One region of the Parabacteroides sp. AF14-59 genome, then DNA from elsewhere that is predicted to be linked to it. Evidence: riboswitches for the same ligand, from Rfam matches in the RefSeq annotation. Region 1 holds a riboswitch; each other region holds the start of a gene.

Region 1 (4,675 bases):
TTATCTTCGATATCCATACATTCGATAGCCAGGCGTACGATGTTGATAGTCGAGAAAGAAATGTTTCCGCGTCCGATAGAAGTCTTCGGTCCAAAGCGATTCTCGAATACGCGGGTACGGCATCCCATTGTTGCTACCTCATACATATAGCGTTGTGGGTCGTCCGCTTTCCAGTCTTCATGCTGGTTGAATGTAGCATCCAGGTTCAGGAAGTTCGGGAAGAAACGGCGGGCAGTCACTTTGCATGCCAGTTCGTACAAGTCATAGTTGCGGTCTTCCGGCAGATAGCTGACGCCACGTTTCTTTTTCCATATCTGGATCGGGAAGATAGCCGTTTCGCCGTTGCCGACACCACGATAAGTACTTTTCAATATCTCACGAATGATGCAACGCCCTTCGGCTGAAGTATCCGTACCGTAGTTGATAGAGCTGAACACCACCTGGTTGCCACCGCGTGAATGAATGGTGTTCATATTGTGAATGAAAGCTTCCATCGACTGATGGACACGGCTGACAGTTTTATTAATAGCATGCTGTATGATCCGTTTGTCACCGCTCAGGCCATCCAGCGGACGCGTTACATAGTCGTCCAGTTCTTTATTATACAGATGTGAGTAATCCACGCCGTTCAGGTCTTCCAGGTTCTTGATCTCTTCAATAAAGCTGTTACGTACGTAAGGAGCCAGATAGAAGTCGAAAGCGGGGATAGCCTGTCCGCCGTGCATTTCGTTCTGAGCTGTTTCCAGGGAGATGCAGCCCAGGATGCTGGCTGTCTCGATGCGTTTTGCCGGGCGTGATTCGCCATGTCCGGCAGAGAATCCATATTTAAGGATGCGGTCCAGCGGATGCTGAACGCATGTCAGGCTCTTGGTCGGGTAATAATCTTTATCATGAATGTGCAGGTAGTTGTTTGCAACGGCCTCTTTTACCTCTTCACTCAACAGGTAATCGTCGACGAACGGTTTGGTGGTTTCACTGGAGAATTTCATCATCATGCCTGCAGGAGTATCTGCATTCATATTGGCATTTTCGCGCGTGATATCGTTCGATTTGATGTTGATAATCTCCAGGAACATATCGCGTGTTTTAGCTTTACGGGCAACACTGCGCTGGTTACGGTAAGCGATATATTTCTGTGCAACGTCCTTACGGCTACTGTTCATTAGTTCCAGTTCGACTGCATCCTGTATCGCTTCGACTGTCATTTGCGGTTCTCCTTTGAATGAAATATGATCCGTAATCTGGCGGATCAGCTGCAAATCCTCCCCATTTTCTGTATGCAGCATGGCTTTTCGTATCGCTGTTACTATCTTCTCCTCATTAAATCCGACGATACGTCCATCCCGTTTGATAACTGTTTGTATCATGATAAAATTGATAATATATTTATGTTGTTTTTACTCCAACAAAGGTATACTTAAACTGTATATGGTGTTCTTTTTGGAAAACTTTTAACGAGTTAAATTATGTCAATCTACTGATTGTTAGATATGAAATAAAGAAAAGTGGAAAACTTTTAGATTTTCTGTGTTGAAAATGTTTTCCAAAAAGGATAGTTGAGTGTGAGCTCTCTTCTAACCATTGCATTATCAGCCTCTTATGTGTCCCAATAAAAAATATGCACAATTTGGAGTAAAATGTGTAATATTTTCTCTACATTTGCCGCCGAATCGGTTCTGTATTATCTGGTCGGGTGATACAGATTAAAAGGGAATCGGGTGTAAATCCCGGACAGTCCCGCTGCTGTGAAGCTCCGTTCAACATTCTGAAAACAACTAATGCCACTGACGATTCAGTTGACAGTGGAAAGTTGACAGTAGACAGTTTTTCTGTCCGTATTTATCTGTCAACTGTCACATGTCAACTATCAACTTTCCGTCGGGAAGGCTTCAGAATGGGAGTCAGTCAGAAGACCTGCCATTCATTAAAGGCTCATGTCCTCGTGGGTTAGGATACGGGTTCGAAAAGATTGTTTATTTCAAAAATTATCAGATTATGGAGAAAGATTGTCCGCGTTGTGGGGTCTCCTTTGTATGCCGGGTAGACGATATCTCTGCCTGTCATTGTGCACCTGTGAAATTGGATGAGCTCCAGCTTGCTTATGTAAAGATGCATTATCCGGGATGCTTATGCAATTCCTGTTTGAATGAGATAAAGAAATATTTCTATGCCTGCGAGGTGAATCCCCGCTATAAACATTTAAAGCATTGATATGATACGGAAAATATTGATCGCAAATCGTGGTGAGATCGCGGTGCGTGTGATGCGCTCCTGCCGGGAGATGGGAATACAGTCTGTGGCTGTATTTTCGGAAGCCGACCGGGCCGCCCGGCACGTGCTTTATGCCGATGAAGCTTGCCTGATAGGCCCTGCGGCCTCCAAAGGGAGTTATCTGGATATTGAAAAAATTATTCAGGCAGCCAAACTTCATAAGGCAGATGCTGTTCACCCCGGTTATGGCTTTCTTTCGGAGAATGCCGCTTTTGCCCGGAGATGTAAGGAAGAAGGGATCATTTTTATCGGCCCGGCTCCTGAAACGATGGAAGCGATGGGAGATAAGATCTCTGCCCGCAAACGTATGATCGAAGCCGGCGTACCGGTAGTTCCCGGAACACAGCAGCCGTTGCAGAGTGCGGAAGAAGCAGTTCGGGTTTGTAAGGAGATCGGTTTTCCTGTGATGCTGAAAGCATCGATGGGCGGCGGTGGAAAAGGGATGCGGCTTATTTATAAAGAGGAAGAGGTGGTGGAAGCCTATAATTCCGCCCGTTCGGAATCTCTTTCTTCTTTTGGAGACGATACTGTTTATCTGGAGAAGTTTGTGGAAGAGCCCCATCATATCGAATTTCAGATTCTGGGCGATAATCACGGGAACGTGATCCATCTCTGCGAACGTGAATGTTCGGTACAACGGCGTAACCAGAAGATCGTAGAAGAAAGCCCGTCACCGTTTATTACGGCTGAATTGCGGAAAGATATGGGAGAGAAAGCTGTTGCTGCGGCAAAGGCCGTTCATTATTCCGGTGCAGGTACCATCGAATTTCTGGTGGACAAACATCGGAATTTTTATTTCCTGGAAATGAATACCCGCCTACAGGTGGAGCATCCTATCACGGAAGAAGTATTGGGTGTCGACCTGGTAAAAGAACAGATCCGGGTGGCTAACGATGAGCCGCTCCATATCCGTCAGGAAGAGATAGCCCAGCGTGGCCATGCTATCGAATGCCGTATCTGTGCGGAAGATACCGAAGCCGGATTTATGCCGTCTCCCGGTGTGATCAGGCAACTGACGGAACCGAACGGTATCGGTGTCCGTGTGGACAGTTATGTGTACGAAGGATATGAGATACCGGTTTATTACGACCCGATGATCGGCAAACTGATCGTATGGGCGACCAACCGCCAGTATGCAATCGAACGTATGCGGCGTGTACTGCACGAATACAAGATCACCGGATTGAAAACCAATATCAGCTATCTGCGCCGGATCATGGATACGACTGATTTTGTACAGGGGAAATATGATACTTCTTTTATTGCGAAAAATGCGGAACAATTACAGCATCCGGTAAGTGAGAGTGGTACGGAAACCGAGAATGTGGCTATGATCGCTGCCTATATCGATTATCTGATCAACCTGGAGGAAAACAAGTCGGGGTTGGCGTCGGATAACCGTCCTATCAGCCGCTGGCGTGAGTTCGGTCTTCAGAAAGGCGTCTTGCGCATTTAATAATTGGTTCATTAGCATATTAGAAAATTATTCATTATGGAAATACATATAGGAAAAAGAGTGGCGGATGTATCGCTGGTCAGCAAGGAAGGGAATAAGGTGCAGTTGACGATAGACGGTGTCCCTTATGAAGTCGATATTATGATGGCCGAGAACGGTGCCTGCTCTATTTTGCACAACGGTAATTCGTATAATGCCGAACTGATCCGGGGAGAAGGAGGCAAAAGTTATACGGTGAATACACATTTCCTGTCTTATGCCGTCGATATTGTCGATACACAGATGAAATATCTGCGTATGCGTAAGAGCAGCGAAGAACGGCAGGATAACAAGATCGTTTCTCCTATGCCCGGAAAAGTCGTGAAGGTGTTGGTGGAGAAAGGCGACCGTCTGGAAGCCGGTGATATCGTCATCGTGATAGAGGCGATGAAAATGCAGAGTAATTATAAGGTAAGTTCAGCCTGTACGGTACGTGAGGTATTGGTCAAAGAAGGAGATTCGGTAGCAAGCAACCAGGTTCTTCTGTCGCTGGACGTAATAACAGATAAAGAAGAATAAAATGGGAAAGGAACAGTTGTATAAGACCTTTGAAGAACTGGATAAGACAGCTTCGCAGGGAGGTGGTATTACCCGTATCGAAAAGCAGCATGAATCCGGCCGGATGACAGCCCGCGAACGGATCGATATGTTGCTGGATAAAGGGACGTTCAACGAATTGGATAAATTTGTGGTTCACCGCTGTACGAATTTCGGCATGGATAAGAATAAAATCCCCGGCGACGGGATCGTATCCGGCTACGGTAAAGTAGACGGACGGCAAGTCTTTGTCTATGCCTACGACTTTACAGCCTACGGAGGTACGTTGAGCGCGACGAATGCCGCCAAGATAGTGAAAGTTCAGCAACTGGCACTGAAAAGCGGTTCACCGGTCATTGCCCTGAACGATTC
Region 2 (4,675 bases), on a different contig from region 1:
GGAGCTTTTTTCATCCAGTCGGGAATATCCATTAACGACATCATTCCGCTGAAAGCGAATGTAATGGTGAAAATACCGAAGATCAATCCACTGACATAATGCCATTTGAACCATCTTTTCCTGTAAGGGGAAAATAACTTCTTATGGCGGTTGCGCCAGGCCAGTTGTATGGAAAGGATCAATCCTGCCAGGCACATGATACAACCGATGCCGGAACTCCATTTCACGAAGTTGATCCAGGCAACCTGATTCTGGCGGAGCGATGTGAAGTAAACCCAGTGGGGAATGGCTCCGAGCCACGCCCATAAGCGCTGGTCTTTGTCGGTGAATTGCAGGACGCGCCCTGTTTTTGAAGAAATATAGAGTTCATGGCGGCCATCATCCGCAAATGTATATTTATAGATGGGGAACTCTTCGCGCAACCGTCCGAAAGGAATCCATTGATCCAGCTTATACATCGAATCCACACGCAGGATCGGAGATGAGCACCATTGTGCTGCAGTCCGCTTGATAGTTTCGTCATTTATTGCTTCGACTGGTTGCAGAGAGTCTGCATAGAGTGTTTCGGGCGTATTCTTTCCCCGGAAATGAACCACAGGCCGGTCAAAATACATTTCCATGGAGAGTGAACGGACCTGTGCTGAATCGGGAAGAACGGACAGAAGAGTTTCCATATCCGGCAAATTTCCGTCGATAACCTGTTGCCTTTCTAATTTATCCTGTTGTGATGCTCTGGGAAATGAATGATAGATCATTACTATACCTGAAAGAAACCACATCAGAAATAAGATACTCAGAAGTAATCCGAGTATCTTATGTGTAAGTTTTAGTATTTTTCTGAACATTTAGTTTTGTGCTTGAACTTAGTCCTTTTCAGCAGCGTATTGTTTTTTCTTTTCAGTGATATTGACCATTTTATGTTTGGCCGCAAACCTGGCATGATCGATGAATAGTTTCTGGATGTCCGGATTTTGTCCTAATCCCTGCATAAAGACAGACACCTGGTAACCTTTGCTTTCCAGTTCCTGCTTCATATCGCCTGCTATATCGTTGTTGGCATGGTCGCCTGCTACAAACATAAAAGGCATCAGCAGTACTTTCTTTACACCGCTGGCATCCAGTTTGGCTACCATATCGTCGAAAGAAGGATAGCCTTCTACGGTGGTTACATGGTAATCGGTATATCCTTTGGATTGCAGCATATAATCCATCATGGCATACTGTGCCGTGGCTGGTGTATACGTTCCGTGTCCGACAAGAACCGTCGCGCCTTCTTTGGCTCCGTTCTTTGCTACGGCTGCTATCACATCTTCAAAGTCATGCGGTGTATAAAGCAGCGGGTTGCCGATACGTACCTCTTTGAAATTCTTTTCCAGCGGTGCAATGTCTTTGCGAAGCGATTCCATTTCCACCCCTTCGATAATGTTTGTAGATTGGATGAGGATATGAGTATATCCGTCTGCTTTCAGTTTTTCCAGTGCTTCGACCGGATTCAGTTTTTCGATACCGCGGGCTTTCAGGCGGCGTGCCACGATGCGGGAAGTGTAGGCTTCGCGTACTTCCATGTCTTTGAAGGCTTCTTGCGCTTTCCGGTTGATCGCGTCGATGGTGAGAGCACGGGTGTCGTCATACGTGGTACCGAAATGTACCATTAATAAGGCGGCTTTGTCACCCGGTTGCATGGAGGCCAGCATGTCGGATGCCTTGAAGTTCTCGCCGTCATGTGCCCAGCACATAGGTGCGAGCATACAAGCAATAAGTAATAGTAAATGTTTCATATAATGTAAATTAAAAGGTAACGAACGAATACGACAAGCCACAATACCGGCTGTCGGTAAACATTTTCTTTTATCAAAAAGAGATTGTCCGTATGTTTTATCATTCTCCTGACCCCGGGGGAATACGATATAAATAAACCTTGGCAGGTTTCCTGACTTGCCCGGAAAGCGACCTTCCCATCCTTGTATCGGACAGTGGTGTAAGAATGCTTTCCTTATTATCGGGCTCCACAGTAGCGGGCACTGTTCCGGATTCAAACCGGATTCCCTTTTATACGATTAACGGAATGTTATCGTATCACCAAAGCGGGGACAAAGATAGAAAATTATTTAAAATAAGATGGATTTTATATTCTCTTAATTGAATCGGCCGGAACAACTTCCTTGTGGATACTGTTCCATTTACCACAATAAAACCGGACATATCGTATGTCTTAATATTAACGCCAAACAATTAATATATGGAGTGGTTTGCAGATTTACTCAAACATTATCCGGAACTGGCCATTTTTCTTACACTGGCATTGGGCTTCTGGATCGGTAAATTTAAAATAGGGAAGTTTTCTTTGGGGACAGTTACCAGTGTTCTACTGGTCGGAGTATTGATCGGACAATTGCATATAGAGATCGGTGCACCAATTAAATCGGTATTCTTTCTTTTGTTCCTGTTTGCTGTCGGCTACAGTGTAGGACCACAGTTCTTTCGGGGACTGAAGAAGGAAGGGCTTCCGCAGATGCTTTTTGCAGCATTGATGTGCCTGTTCTGTTTGTTCATTCCTTTCCTTCTTGCCAAACTGATGGGATATAATGCGGGCGAAGCTGCCGGGTTACTGGCCGGTTCACAGACTATTTCGGCCGTATTGGGAGTAGCGGAAGATACGATCAATCAGGGAAGCCTGAGCGATGCTGATAAAACGGCTATGATCAATGTGATGCCGGTGGCTTATGCCGTGTCGTATATTTTCGGTACGGCGGGTTCTGCCTGGATCATGAGTGACGTGGCTCCCCGTCTGCTGGGTGGACTGGCATCCGTGAAAAAGGCTTGTAAAGAACTGGAAGCCAGGATGGGAAATGATGACGAAAGTGAGCAGCCCGGATTTATGCCTGCAGCACGTCCTATCACTTTCCGGGCTTATAAGATAAGCAATGACTGGTTCGGTGCCGGAAAGACCGTACAGGAACTGGAGGATTATCTGGAAGAGCAGGGGCGCCGCTTGTTTGTGGAGCGTGTCCGTATCAATAATGTTATTTATGATGTGAAGCCGGACCTGATGCTCCAGAAAGGAAATGAAGTTGTCTTGAGCGGACGGCGTGAGTTTGTGATCGGTGAGGAAGACTGGATAGGGGATGAAGTGAATGATATCGATTTGCTGGATTTCCCCGCAGAGACATTACCTGTATTGATCTCCCGCAAGAAGTTTGCAGGCATGACGGTGGCACAACTCCGCAAGGAAAAGGTGATGCATGGTGTCAGTATCAAGAGTATCAAACGTGCCGGGATCAGTATTCCGGTATTGGCTGCGACCCGGATCGATCCGGGCGATATGCTCGAACTGGTCGGGACAAAGCTGGAAGTGAATGAGGCGGCTGCTACTTTGGGATACGCCGATCGACCTACGAACCAGACGGATATGATCTTTGTCGGGTTGGGTATCTTTATCGGTGGTATAATCGGTTCGCTGGCTATCCACTTCGGGGATATTCCTGTCAGCCTGAGTACGAGTGGCGGGGCGTTGATTGCCGGGTTGGTATTCGGATGGCTTCGCTCCAAACATCCGACATTCGGACGCATTCCGGAGCCTTCGCTTTGGGTGTTGAATAATGTCGGACTGAATATGTTCATTGCCGTGGTCGGGATTACGGCAGGTCCGAGTTTTGTGACCGGATTTAAGGAAGTAGGGGTGAGCCTGTTTGTTATCGGTGCTTTGGCAACGACTATCCCGTTGATTGCCGGTGTCCTTATGGGACGTTATCTCTTTAAATTCCATCCGGCCATCACTCTTGGCTGTACTTCCGGTGCACGAACGACAACTGCCGCCCTCGGTGCCGTGGAAGATGCGGTGGAGAGCCAGACACCGGCATTAGGTTATACTGTTACCTATGCGGTAGGTAATACTCTTTTAATTATCTGGGGAGTAGTAATCGTGTTGTTGATGTAGGGATAACGGGCCAGTGCCATTACTGTGGCAAGACTCTGCCATGCCTTTGGCACAACTCTGCCATTACTATGGCATAACTCTGCCACTAGAGTGGCACTGGCTTCGGCTTAGGAGAGAACATACTCTTTTCATAAGAGTAAATCTGGTAAAAACAAGCATTAATTATACATTATATATAATATGGAAGATAAAAAGAAAATCGTAGTTACCCGTGAATACGAAAAGAAGATGTCGGAGATCAGTCCATTCGAATTAAAAGATATCCTGATCGACCTGGCCGATGAAAGTGCACGTAAGAGCACACACATCATGTTGAATGCCGGACGCGGCAACCCAAACTGGATCGCCACCACACCCCGCGAAGCCTTTTTCCTGCTTGGTCAGTTCGGCTTGGAAGAATGCCGCCGGGGGACTAAGCTGGAAGATGGAATGGTCGGCCTTGCCGGTGTTCCCCAGAAACCGAGTATTGCCTATCGTTTCCGGGAGTTCCTCGACAAGCACGAGGGAACGCCGGGTTCCAAGCTTTTACGCGATACTTATAATTATATGGTACGTGAAAAAGGTGTCGATGAAAATGATCTTGTCCATGAATGGGCGGAAGGTGTAATAGGTGATCAGTATCCGATCCCCGACCGTATTTTGAAATATACGGAAGTCCTAGTCCGTGACTATCTGGATCAGGCTCTTTGCAACAACCTTCCCCCTGAAGGGAAATTCGACCTGTTTGCTACTGAAGGC
Region 3 (4,675 bases), on a different contig from region 1:
GAAAGGATACGGAACGAACGTCAGGTAGAACTGGCTTTCGAAGATCATCGCTTCTGGGATGTCAGAAGATGGAAGATCGCTGATCAGACGATGGATATTTATGGGGTAAAAATAGAAAAGAAAGGGAATGATTTGATTTACACTCGTCAACTCGTCGATCAGCGGACCTGGAATGACAGAATGTATTTATATCCTATTTCGAATGCTGAATTATTTAAAAATACACTATTGAATCAAAATCCGGATTGGTAAAATGATAAGTTTAGGGATGTATTAAAGTCCTGTTATCAGGGTTCCTTAACATGGACTTTTTACATCCCCTTTTGAATATTGGTTAACAAATAAATTAATTAGAGATGAAAATATGCACTTTGCTTTTGGCTTTATTGCTATGTGCCTGTAGTCCTGTTTCGCGGACATTTTATATGGATAGTCTGACGGGTGATGATAGCAACACAGGAAATTCACCTTCAACCGCCTGGAAGAGTTTGAAAAAACTGAATGAACAGATGTTCGAACCGGGTGACCGTATCTTGTTCAAATCGGGTACGGAATACATAGGACAGTTTGAACCGAAAGGTAGTGGTAGTAAAGAAATGCCTGTCATTGTCAGTAGTTATGAAGAAGGCAAAAAGCCCGTTTTACATGGTAACGGGCTCAAGCAACACACAGTGTTGCTTGAAGGTCTCGAATATTGGGAGGTTAATAATCTGGAGATAACAAATAAAGGGGAAAAACCGGATCCGGGCAGAAACGGAGTGATTATTTACGCCTGGGATAAAGGAGATGTTCACCATATCCATTTAAAGAACCTGACTGTTCATGATGTGAACGGTAGTTGTATTAAGAATGAAGGAGCAGGAAACGGTATTTACTGGCATAACGGTGGAGAAGAAGTACCGACCCGTTTTGTCGATTTACTGATTGAGAACTGCCATATCTATCGTTGTCATCGAAATGGCATTACCGGAAATGGAAATTCAGGTCGTGATAAATGGTTCCCGAGTTTGAATGTCGTTATCCGGGGGAATCTGATCGAACAAGTTCCGGGGGATGGGATTGTCCCGATCGCTTGTGATGGTGCATTGGTCGAACATAATGTGGTGAGGGACAGTCCTGATCTGTTAAGGATTGAAGATGCCGCAGCCGGGATATGGCCGTGGAGTTGTGATAATACAATTATCCAGTTCAACGAAGTAAGCGGTCAGTTTGCCAAGTGGGATGCACAAGGATTCGATTCGGATTACAACTGTCGTAATACGCTTATCCAGTATAACTTCAGCCACGATAATGCCGGAGGTTTTGTGATGGTTTGTAATGAAGGTAACTCTTTGGGAGAGCCGTATAATATAGGTACAGAAAATACGATTATCCGCCACAATGTAAGTATTAATGACGGTTTGCGTCCGTATCCGACTCGTCCGGGTTGGTTCTCTCCGGTAATCCATATTTCCGGACCGGCTAAACAGACGGCTATTGAGGATAACGTAATCGTTATCATGAAAAAGCCTTCTCCCGATATAGATCGTTCAGTGCTCGTGATGGATAACTGGGGTGGTCCCTGGGCGGAGAATACGGTTTTCAAGCGGAATATCTTCTATATCATGAACGATGAACTGCAATATAAGTTTGTGACAGGTAATAGCATTAATACCAAATTTGAAGGTAACACTTATTATGGCAATTTTATCGACAGGCCTGAAGATTCTTCCGCTGTTGAAAAAGAATTAGATTTACTATCCAGCTTTCCATTCCATAAGGAGTTTCCCGAATATTTGCGGGAGAAAGTGTTGGATCGATTGAAACAAAGCACCGATCAGGCTAAAATAGAATAGTCTCTAACGAAAATAGGCATTCGTTGTGATAATCCGAAAAAACTCTCTATATTTGCGGCATGCATTGTTCCTGGCCTGTATTCGCAGGAAAGGATTAAAAGGGAATCGGGTGAAAATCCCGGACAGTCCCGCTGCTGTAAGCTTCATAACGGATAAGGCAACACTCATGCCACTGACGAAGGAGTTGACAGATAACAGTGGACAGTGGACAGTTTAACTGTCAATTGTCAACTATCAACTGTCAACTGACAAAAGTTGGGAAGGCGCCCGATCCGGAAGTAAGTCAGAAGACCTGCAAGGCATATTATTTCGACGGCTTCGAGGAAAGGCCGGAAGAGAACAAAAGGCAATTCTGCCTCTATATTCTTACTCCCGTTCATCCTGTCGTTGTCCTGGTGTATTTGTTTTTAATTATTTTGCCATAATAATTAGGAAAAGAGGCATGGATCGGTTTGCGGGATGAGCTCCGTGTCCGGTGCATGCTTTTCTTTTTAATGAATGAACAGTAAGGCTGGAATACTTGTTTATTATTGGAAAAGTATGTTTATTTGCAAACAGTAATTAATTAACAACAGGCAATATGAAAAAGGTTACAGGTTTAGTTTTGATTATTTTGATGGCATTCATAGCCGTACCGGCCAAGTCCCAGCTGAAGTTTGGGGTGAAAGGCGGTTTAAACATATCGTCCGTTCATCTGAATTCCGATATACTGAAAGCGGATAACGTGACAGGTTTCCAGATCGGTCCGATGATCGAAACAACGATTCCTCTGGTCGGAATAGGATTGGATGCAGCGATCCTTTATTCACAGAAAGGAGTAGATATGAAAGCGGAAGGATCGGCCTCTTCAACAAGTATGAAAACAGATTATCTCGATATACCGGTAAATCTGAAATGGAAATTCGGTATTCCTCTTGTCAAAGCCTATCTTTCTGCCGGTCCGTATGTCGGTTTCCGTGTAGGAGGGGATAAAATATGGGATGTTTTAGGAGATCAGATAAAAGCGAAAAACTTTAGTGCAGGCCTTAACTTCGGTGTAGGTGCGGAACTGATCAGTCATTTGCAGATCGGTGTAAATTACGGTTTGGGACTAACCGATAACTATAGTTCTGAGAAATTCGACCTGAATGCCAAGAACCGCGGATGGTCTATTACAGCTGCCATTTTGTTTTGATAACAGACATAAGATATGAAGGGCCGGGCTTTAACAGTCCGGCCTTTTTTGTTACTTTTGGCATCGTAAATGAAATATGCAGATGTCATACTACCCCTGCCGCTGGAAAATAGCTATACTTATAGCATTCCTGCGGACCTGGAGGCTGCCGTAACTCCCGGTTGCCGGGTCATTGTTCATTTCGGTAAGAAACGTTATTACACAGCGATTGTCATGGATGTGCATGAACGTAGGCCGAATACGGATTTTGAAACAAAAGAGATCTATGCCTTGCTGGATGCAAGTCCCGTGTTGCGCAGGCCGCAACTTCGTTTCTGGAAATGGATAGCCTCTTATTATTTGTGTAAACTGGGAGATGTTTATAAAGCAGCCTTACCTTCCGGGTTAAAACTGGAAAGTGAAACGGCTGTGACTTATAATGCTGATTTTGAGGCAGACGGTCCTTTGCGCCCCAATGAACAAGCAGTACTGGATGCCTTCAAAGGTGTACTCAAATTAACTGTATCGGAACTGGAGAAAAGAACCGGATTGCGTAATGTTGTACCGGTTGTGGCTTCTTTGATGGCTCGTGGAGCTGTTGAAGTCAGCGAAGAAATGAAACGAGGGTTTGTTCCGAAAATGCAGACATTTATCCGGTTGTCGCAGGAATATGCTACTGAGGAACGTTTACAGGAGGTTTTTGCCGATTTTAAGCGGGCAAAAAAACAGGAACTTTTGCTGGTTTGTTTTCTCGATTTAAGTCATGCTTTAAACCCTGCTCTGAGTAAGGAGGTTTCAAGAAAAGAATTGCTGGAGCACAGTGGCTGTTCATCTGCTATATTGGAAGGTTTGCTGAAACGAGGAGTCCTGGAGAGTTATGAGAAAGAAGTCGGACGTTTGCAAGTCCCGGTATGCCGGTTGCAGTCGCTTAGTTTGCTAAGTCCGGCACAGGAAAAAGCCTATAACGAGATACATGATACTTTTACTTCCAAAGAGGTTTGTTTGCTTCATGGAGTTACTTCGAGCGGAAAGACTGAAATCTATGTCCGTCTGATCGATGAGGTGTTGAAGATGGGCCGGCAAGTTTTGTATATGCTTCCGGAGATCGCTATAACGACCCAGATCACGGAGCGGTTGGCTAAGTTGTTCGGAGACAAGTTGCTGGTATATCATTCCAAATTTTCCGACAATGAACGTGTGGAGGTTTGGAATAAGCTGCTTCATGGGGGAGAACCGATGGTCGTACTGGGAGTACGTTCCTCTCTTTTTCTTCCGTTCAAGGACCTGGGGCTGATCATTGTGGATGAGGAACATGAGAATACCTATAAACAACAAGACCCGGCACCACGTTACCATGCCCGTAATGCTGCTATCGTATTGGCGGGGATGCACGGGGCAAAGACATTGTTGGGGTCTGCGACCCCTTCGATCGACTCTTATTTCAATGCAACGACCGGTAAATATGGATTGGTAGAACTGACTTCCCGTTTCGGTGATTGCCTGATGCCGGAGATCATAACTGCCGATATAAAAGAACTGAAGCGTAAAAAGATCATGAAAGATACGCTTTTCTCTCCTTTGCTGGTTGAAAAGGTAAATGCGGCGCTTGCTCGTGGCGAACAGGCTATCCTGTTCCAGAACCGGCGTGGGTTCGCTCCGATGATCGAATGTAAGAGTTGCGGCTGGG
Region 4 (4,675 bases), on a different contig from region 1:
AATGATAGCCGATAGAGAGATCGTTTATCTGAATAGTTGCCTCTTTCATACTCATTCGTTCAGTTCGTTTTTACGTCTGCGGAATAATACGGAAGCAACGACCGGGGCACCGACCAATGCGGTTACCGAGTTGACCGGCAAAGCTCCCTCGAATCCCGGCATACGTGCAATCAGGTTACAAGCCAATGCCAGGGCGGCCCCCACAAATAAGACACCGGGCATCAGTATGCGATGATCGGATGTCTGGAAAATGGCACGGCAAAGATGAGGAACAGCAAGTCCCAGGAAGACGATCGGACCACAGTAAGCGGTCACGATAGCAGTCAATACACCGGCAGAGGTGATAACGAGCAGGCGTGCCCGTTTGATATTCAGTCCCAGGTTACGGGCATACCCGTCGCCAAGAAGCATCAGGTTCAATGTTTTTATCAATAGAAACGAAAGAGGGATCAGGATAGCCATAATCGCCACGAAAAGCATCATCTGATTACCGGAGACACGTGAGAAACTTCCCAGCCCCCAGATTACATAAGCACGGATATCTTCTTCCACACTAAAGAATTTCAATACACCGATCACGGCATTTGCCACATAGCCGATCATCACTCCGATAATCAATAGCGTCACATTCCCTTTTACCTTCTGCGAGACATAAACAATCAGTGCCATGACAGATAAGGAACCGACTATGGCCGCAATGGATAAGGCAATCTCTCCCATAAAACCCAGCTTACTCAACGCCACGCCTCCCAGGCTTCCGCTCAGCAAGACAACGAAGGCGACTCCCATACTTGCACCGGAACTGATACCCAACACAGAAGGTCCAGCCAATGGGTTACGGAATACGGTTTGCATCTGAAGTCCGCTGATCGCTAATCCGGCTCCGGCTACTAATGCCGTCAAGGCCTGCGGAAAGCGTGACTTCCAGATAATATTCTGCCAGGTGACCGGTTCATCTCCATTGCCGCAGATGATATTCCAAACCGAATGGAAAGGAATCGAAACAGAGCCCAACACCAAATTCAAAAACAGCAACACGACGATCGAGACAAGGATCAAAAGCATCAGGATAGTGTTAGAATACTTCATCGTCCCTATTTATTTAAGTAAATCATAATAGACAGGCGTGTGATCCGGCAGTAGATTCGGGTGGAAGATATGCAATAAATCGCCCAATACAACCTCCGGCTCGGTCGGCATGCTTTCGTAAAAAGGTTTCTCCCGCATATTACAGTAGATCACTCCTTTTTCTTTGAAAGCACGGAAGTCTGCATAACGGGGATCCTGATCTTTCAGTGATTCATAAGTATATGTTCCCGGATAGCTGTTTACGATACGCCAGTAATCGGCTTCATCCGCCTGGTTATAAACCGTCTCGAAGTCGAGCGTCACACCGCCGGAACGATCGTCGTCTTTCAAAAAGTAATCAGCGCCGGCATCTTTGAAAAGTTGTGCTAGGAAGCTCTTTCCTCCTACTGCATACCAGTTGCCACCATGTATTTCGCCACTGAACACGATAGGACGTTTCTGCACTTTACCTTCGGCAGTCAGTTCTTTCAATTCGTTGTAGCGGTTCTCTATAGCAGAGAATTTCTCATTGGCTTCCTGCTCTATCCCGAGTAACAGGCCGACAAACTTAATCCATTCAGCCTGGCCCAGCGGCGTCATTTCTTTATACCCCAGATGAGGAATCAGAGGGATACCGATATCTTTCATCGTCTCGTATCCGCCACGCTTAAAGGGAGAGATCAGGATCAGGTCGGGATTGATACTCATAATCACCTCATTATCGAAATTACCTTCGATCCCGATCTTCGCCGTCTTTCCATCCTTCAGCTGATTATTGATAGTCTTATTAAACAGATGGCGCGTACTCGTGATACCTACCACCTTATCCTCCGCTCCCAACTTAATGAAATTGGAGAGTTGCAGGGAGGTCATACAAATGGCACTACGCACAGGTGTTTCGATCACCGTATAATCGGCAGGAATACCTTCCGGCTTTGTCCCACGGGGAACCAACGCATACAGGAAATGCGTGCTTTCTTCATTCTGAGGGTCATGTATATCCATCAGGACATAACCGTCGGCATAGGTCAACTGAAAACCTTCGGCATATTTAGGTGTAATCTGAACCATCCTATCCGTCGTAATCGTTTGTTGCGACGATGCATTCTCTTTTTCCTGCTGATTTCCTTTCGATGCGCATGATGTAGCCATTAACGCTAACAGGCAGCCACCGACTAAATACTTATTCATATTCTATTTGTTTTTATCCGACACAAACCGTCCAAACCCACGAGGACAATCGTTATGCAAAAAATGGCAGGTCTTCTGACTTACTTCCATCCCGAATGCCTTCCCGATCGCAAAGACCAGTGGCAAAAGGTATTATCAGGATGTTTATAAAGCTTCACAGCAGCGTGGACTGTCCGGGATTCTCACCCGGTTCCCTTTTAATCTGTCTCCATGAACAGGAGTTTTACAGAACCGACTTCGAGCGCAAAAGTAATAAGAAGTTTGCAACTTTACACTATTTTCAGCACATTTGCATCCCAAATAAAAGAACAAGAATAAAATGACTTATCCGATCAGTTTTGTATCATTAGGCCCCGGCGAACCGGAACTTATCACGGTGAAAGGTCTCCGCCAACTCCAGAAAGCAGATATCATCTACTGTCCCGCCACCCGCAACAGGCAAGGCGAAAGCATCTCGCGAGCCGCCGATATCGTACGCGCCCTGGAGATAAGCGAAACAGCCATCCGGTGTTTCATGCTTCCGATGAGTAAAGACCGCACGGAGGCCTGGAAAGCCTACGATGCCCTGTACAACGAAGCTGAAAGTAATTATGCAGAAGGAAAACAGATCGTTATCGTAGCCGAAGGCGACGCCGGTTTTTATTCTTCCATACAATATATATACGACAAATTTACAGCTGCGGGAATCGCTGTTCAGCGCATTGCCGGAATACCGGCCTTCATTGCTGCCGGAGCGCTGGCAGGCTTACATATCGTTAAGCAGGAAGAACAGATCGTCGTCATCCCTGGTACGCCTTCTGCCGACGAATTGAGTGAAAAGATAAACGCGGGATATGTAATCGTTATCATGAAACTTTCACAATGCGTGGAAGCCGTACACGAATGTATCCGCAAGCATCCGCAAACACAATTCCATTATTTTGAAAACGTAGGGACAGAAAAAGAATATTATACATCCGATAAAAAGATCATAGCAGACAAGATATACCCCTATTTCTCACTGATGATCATACAATAATCCCCTTCATATTCCGGAGGCTGAACGCTTCCGGAAATGAAAGGGATATGTACGGATACTATCTGCTCCGATTATTGTTTTGCAAAAACTATGCAGATTCTACGATGCCACGCAGGCGGTTTACATGATAACGAAGTGACTGAACAGACTCCCAGTTCTGATGACCCGACTTGCATAACTCACGTGCACTTACCAATACACCTGAAATATGGCTGCTGATCTCTTCTATTTTCTTACTCGTCTCATTATAAAGAGATTCTACCTCTTCCGGCGAATAAATAGAAGCAGACTGTGCCAGCGATTCCAGTAATTCCATCTGATAGACTCCGGCCTTGGGGATCAAGTTGCGGACGGCATAGTGATGAAGATCCTGGATTTCCTTTTGCTTGGTCGTATCCCAACCGACACTACTCGTACTTACCGAAGGATTCATCTTTGAAAACATACGGATTCCCAGACAATCAACAATTGTTCTTATCCATGATCCTGTTTCTGCTTCTCTTGAGGCTACACCCGCCAAACTAAATCTCATTGTTACCATAATCAAATCTCCTTAATTACATAAACCGAAGTTTTTAATACTGTTATACACTTTCTTTTTATCACTATAAACTTGCTGTTAGTTTCATTTTGATATTGTGACAGCGCAAAATTAGGCAAATTATCATACATCACAACCCTTTATCCATATTTTAAAATACTTTAAGACAAAACCTATCCAAATGCATTGATATTGCCAACTGAAGATTACAAATAAATCGAAAAACGCCCACTTTACTTACCAAACAGTCATTCTCACCCTTCTTTTAGTAACTTTTATCAATATAACACCAATAACATGGAGTTATCCGGCTTTAAAACCTTTCATACTATCATTTTGTTATTTAATTAAAAATAATATACTTTTGTTGCCTCTTAAACTTACATAAGCACATGAAATCGGATATAGAAATTGCAAGAGAAGTCTCCCTTCGTAAAATAAAGGAAGTAGCCACAAGTTTGGGTATTCCGCGCGAAGAAGTACAAAACTATGGTCGGTATATCGCCAAAGTGCCCCTTCACCTGATCGATGAAGAGAAAATCAAAGAACATAACCTGATCCTGGTAACAGCTATTACGCCAACCAAAGCAGGTATCGGTAAAACAACCGTATCTATCGGCCTGGCTCTGGGACTGAACAAAATCGGTAAGAAAGCAGTAGCCGCTTTACGTGAACCCTCGCTGGGGCCATGTTTCGGTATGAAAGGTGGAGCAGCCGGAGGCGGATACGCGCAGGTATTGCCGATGGAAAATATCAACTTGCATTTCACAGGCGACTTCCACGCCGTTACATCCGCTCACAATATGATTACAGCCCTGCTGGACAATTATATCTACCAGACACGCCATTCCTGCGAA

The links. A riboswitch is a leader RNA that binds a small molecule or an ion and turns the genes downstream of it on or off. The one in region 1 is predicted to bind cobalamin.
Region 2: another riboswitch for cobalamin. It lies ahead of DWW23_RS07365 (sirohydrochlorin cobaltochelatase); the one in region 1 lies ahead of DWW23_RS16190 (cysteine-rich CWC family protein).
Region 3: another riboswitch for cobalamin. It lies ahead of DWW23_RS22315 (porin family protein); the one in region 1 lies ahead of DWW23_RS16190 (cysteine-rich CWC family protein).
Region 4: another riboswitch for cobalamin. It lies ahead of DWW23_RS07285 (ABC transporter substrate-binding protein); the one in region 1 lies ahead of DWW23_RS16190 (cysteine-rich CWC family protein).

The regions. Positions count from the first base shown of each region.
Region 1 covers NZ_QUHH01000015.1:37,151-41,825, reverse strand. The annotation lists gene DWW23_RS16195 (anaerobic ribonucleoside triphosphate reductase) at 1-1,367, opposite strand, end outside; cobalamin riboswitch at 1,655-1,937, shown strand; gene DWW23_RS16190 (cysteine-rich CWC family protein) at 1,996-2,211, shown strand; gene accC (acetyl-CoA carboxylase biotin carboxylase subunit) at 2,213-3,727, shown strand; gene DWW23_RS16180 (biotin/lipoyl-containing protein) at 3,764-4,285, shown strand; gene DWW23_RS16175 (acyl-CoA carboxylase subunit beta) at 4,287-4,675, shown strand, end outside.
Region 2 covers NZ_QUHH01000005.1:25,898-30,572, forward strand. The annotation lists gene DWW23_RS07360 (PepSY domain-containing protein) at 1-845, opposite strand, end outside; gene DWW23_RS07365 (sirohydrochlorin cobaltochelatase) at 864-1,778, opposite strand; cobalamin riboswitch at 1,903-2,099, opposite strand; gene aspT (aspartate-alanine antiporter) at 2,240-3,937, shown strand; gene DWW23_RS07375 (bifunctional aspartate transaminase/aspartate 4-decarboxylase) at 4,118-4,675, shown strand, end outside.
Region 3 covers NZ_QUHH01000028.1:54,899-59,573, reverse strand. The annotation lists gene DWW23_RS22325 (RagB/SusD family nutrient uptake outer membrane protein) at 1-252, shown strand, start outside; gene DWW23_RS22320 (right-handed parallel beta-helix repeat-containing protein) at 357-1,835, shown strand; cobalamin riboswitch at 1,883-2,150, shown strand; gene DWW23_RS22315 (porin family protein) at 2,416-3,009, shown strand; gene priA (primosomal protein N') at 3,079-4,675, shown strand, end outside.
Region 4 covers NZ_QUHH01000005.1:5,465-10,139, reverse strand. The annotation lists gene DWW23_RS07295 (ABC transporter ATP-binding protein) at 1-49, opposite strand, end outside; gene DWW23_RS07290 (iron ABC transporter permease) at 52-1,089, opposite strand; gene DWW23_RS07285 (ABC transporter substrate-binding protein) at 1,099-2,259, opposite strand; cobalamin riboswitch at 2,307-2,510, opposite strand; gene cobI (precorrin-2 C(20)-methyltransferase) at 2,579-3,277, shown strand; gene DWW23_RS07275 (hypothetical protein) at 3,366-3,818, opposite strand; gene DWW23_RS07270 (formate--tetrahydrofolate ligase) at 4,211-4,675, shown strand, end outside.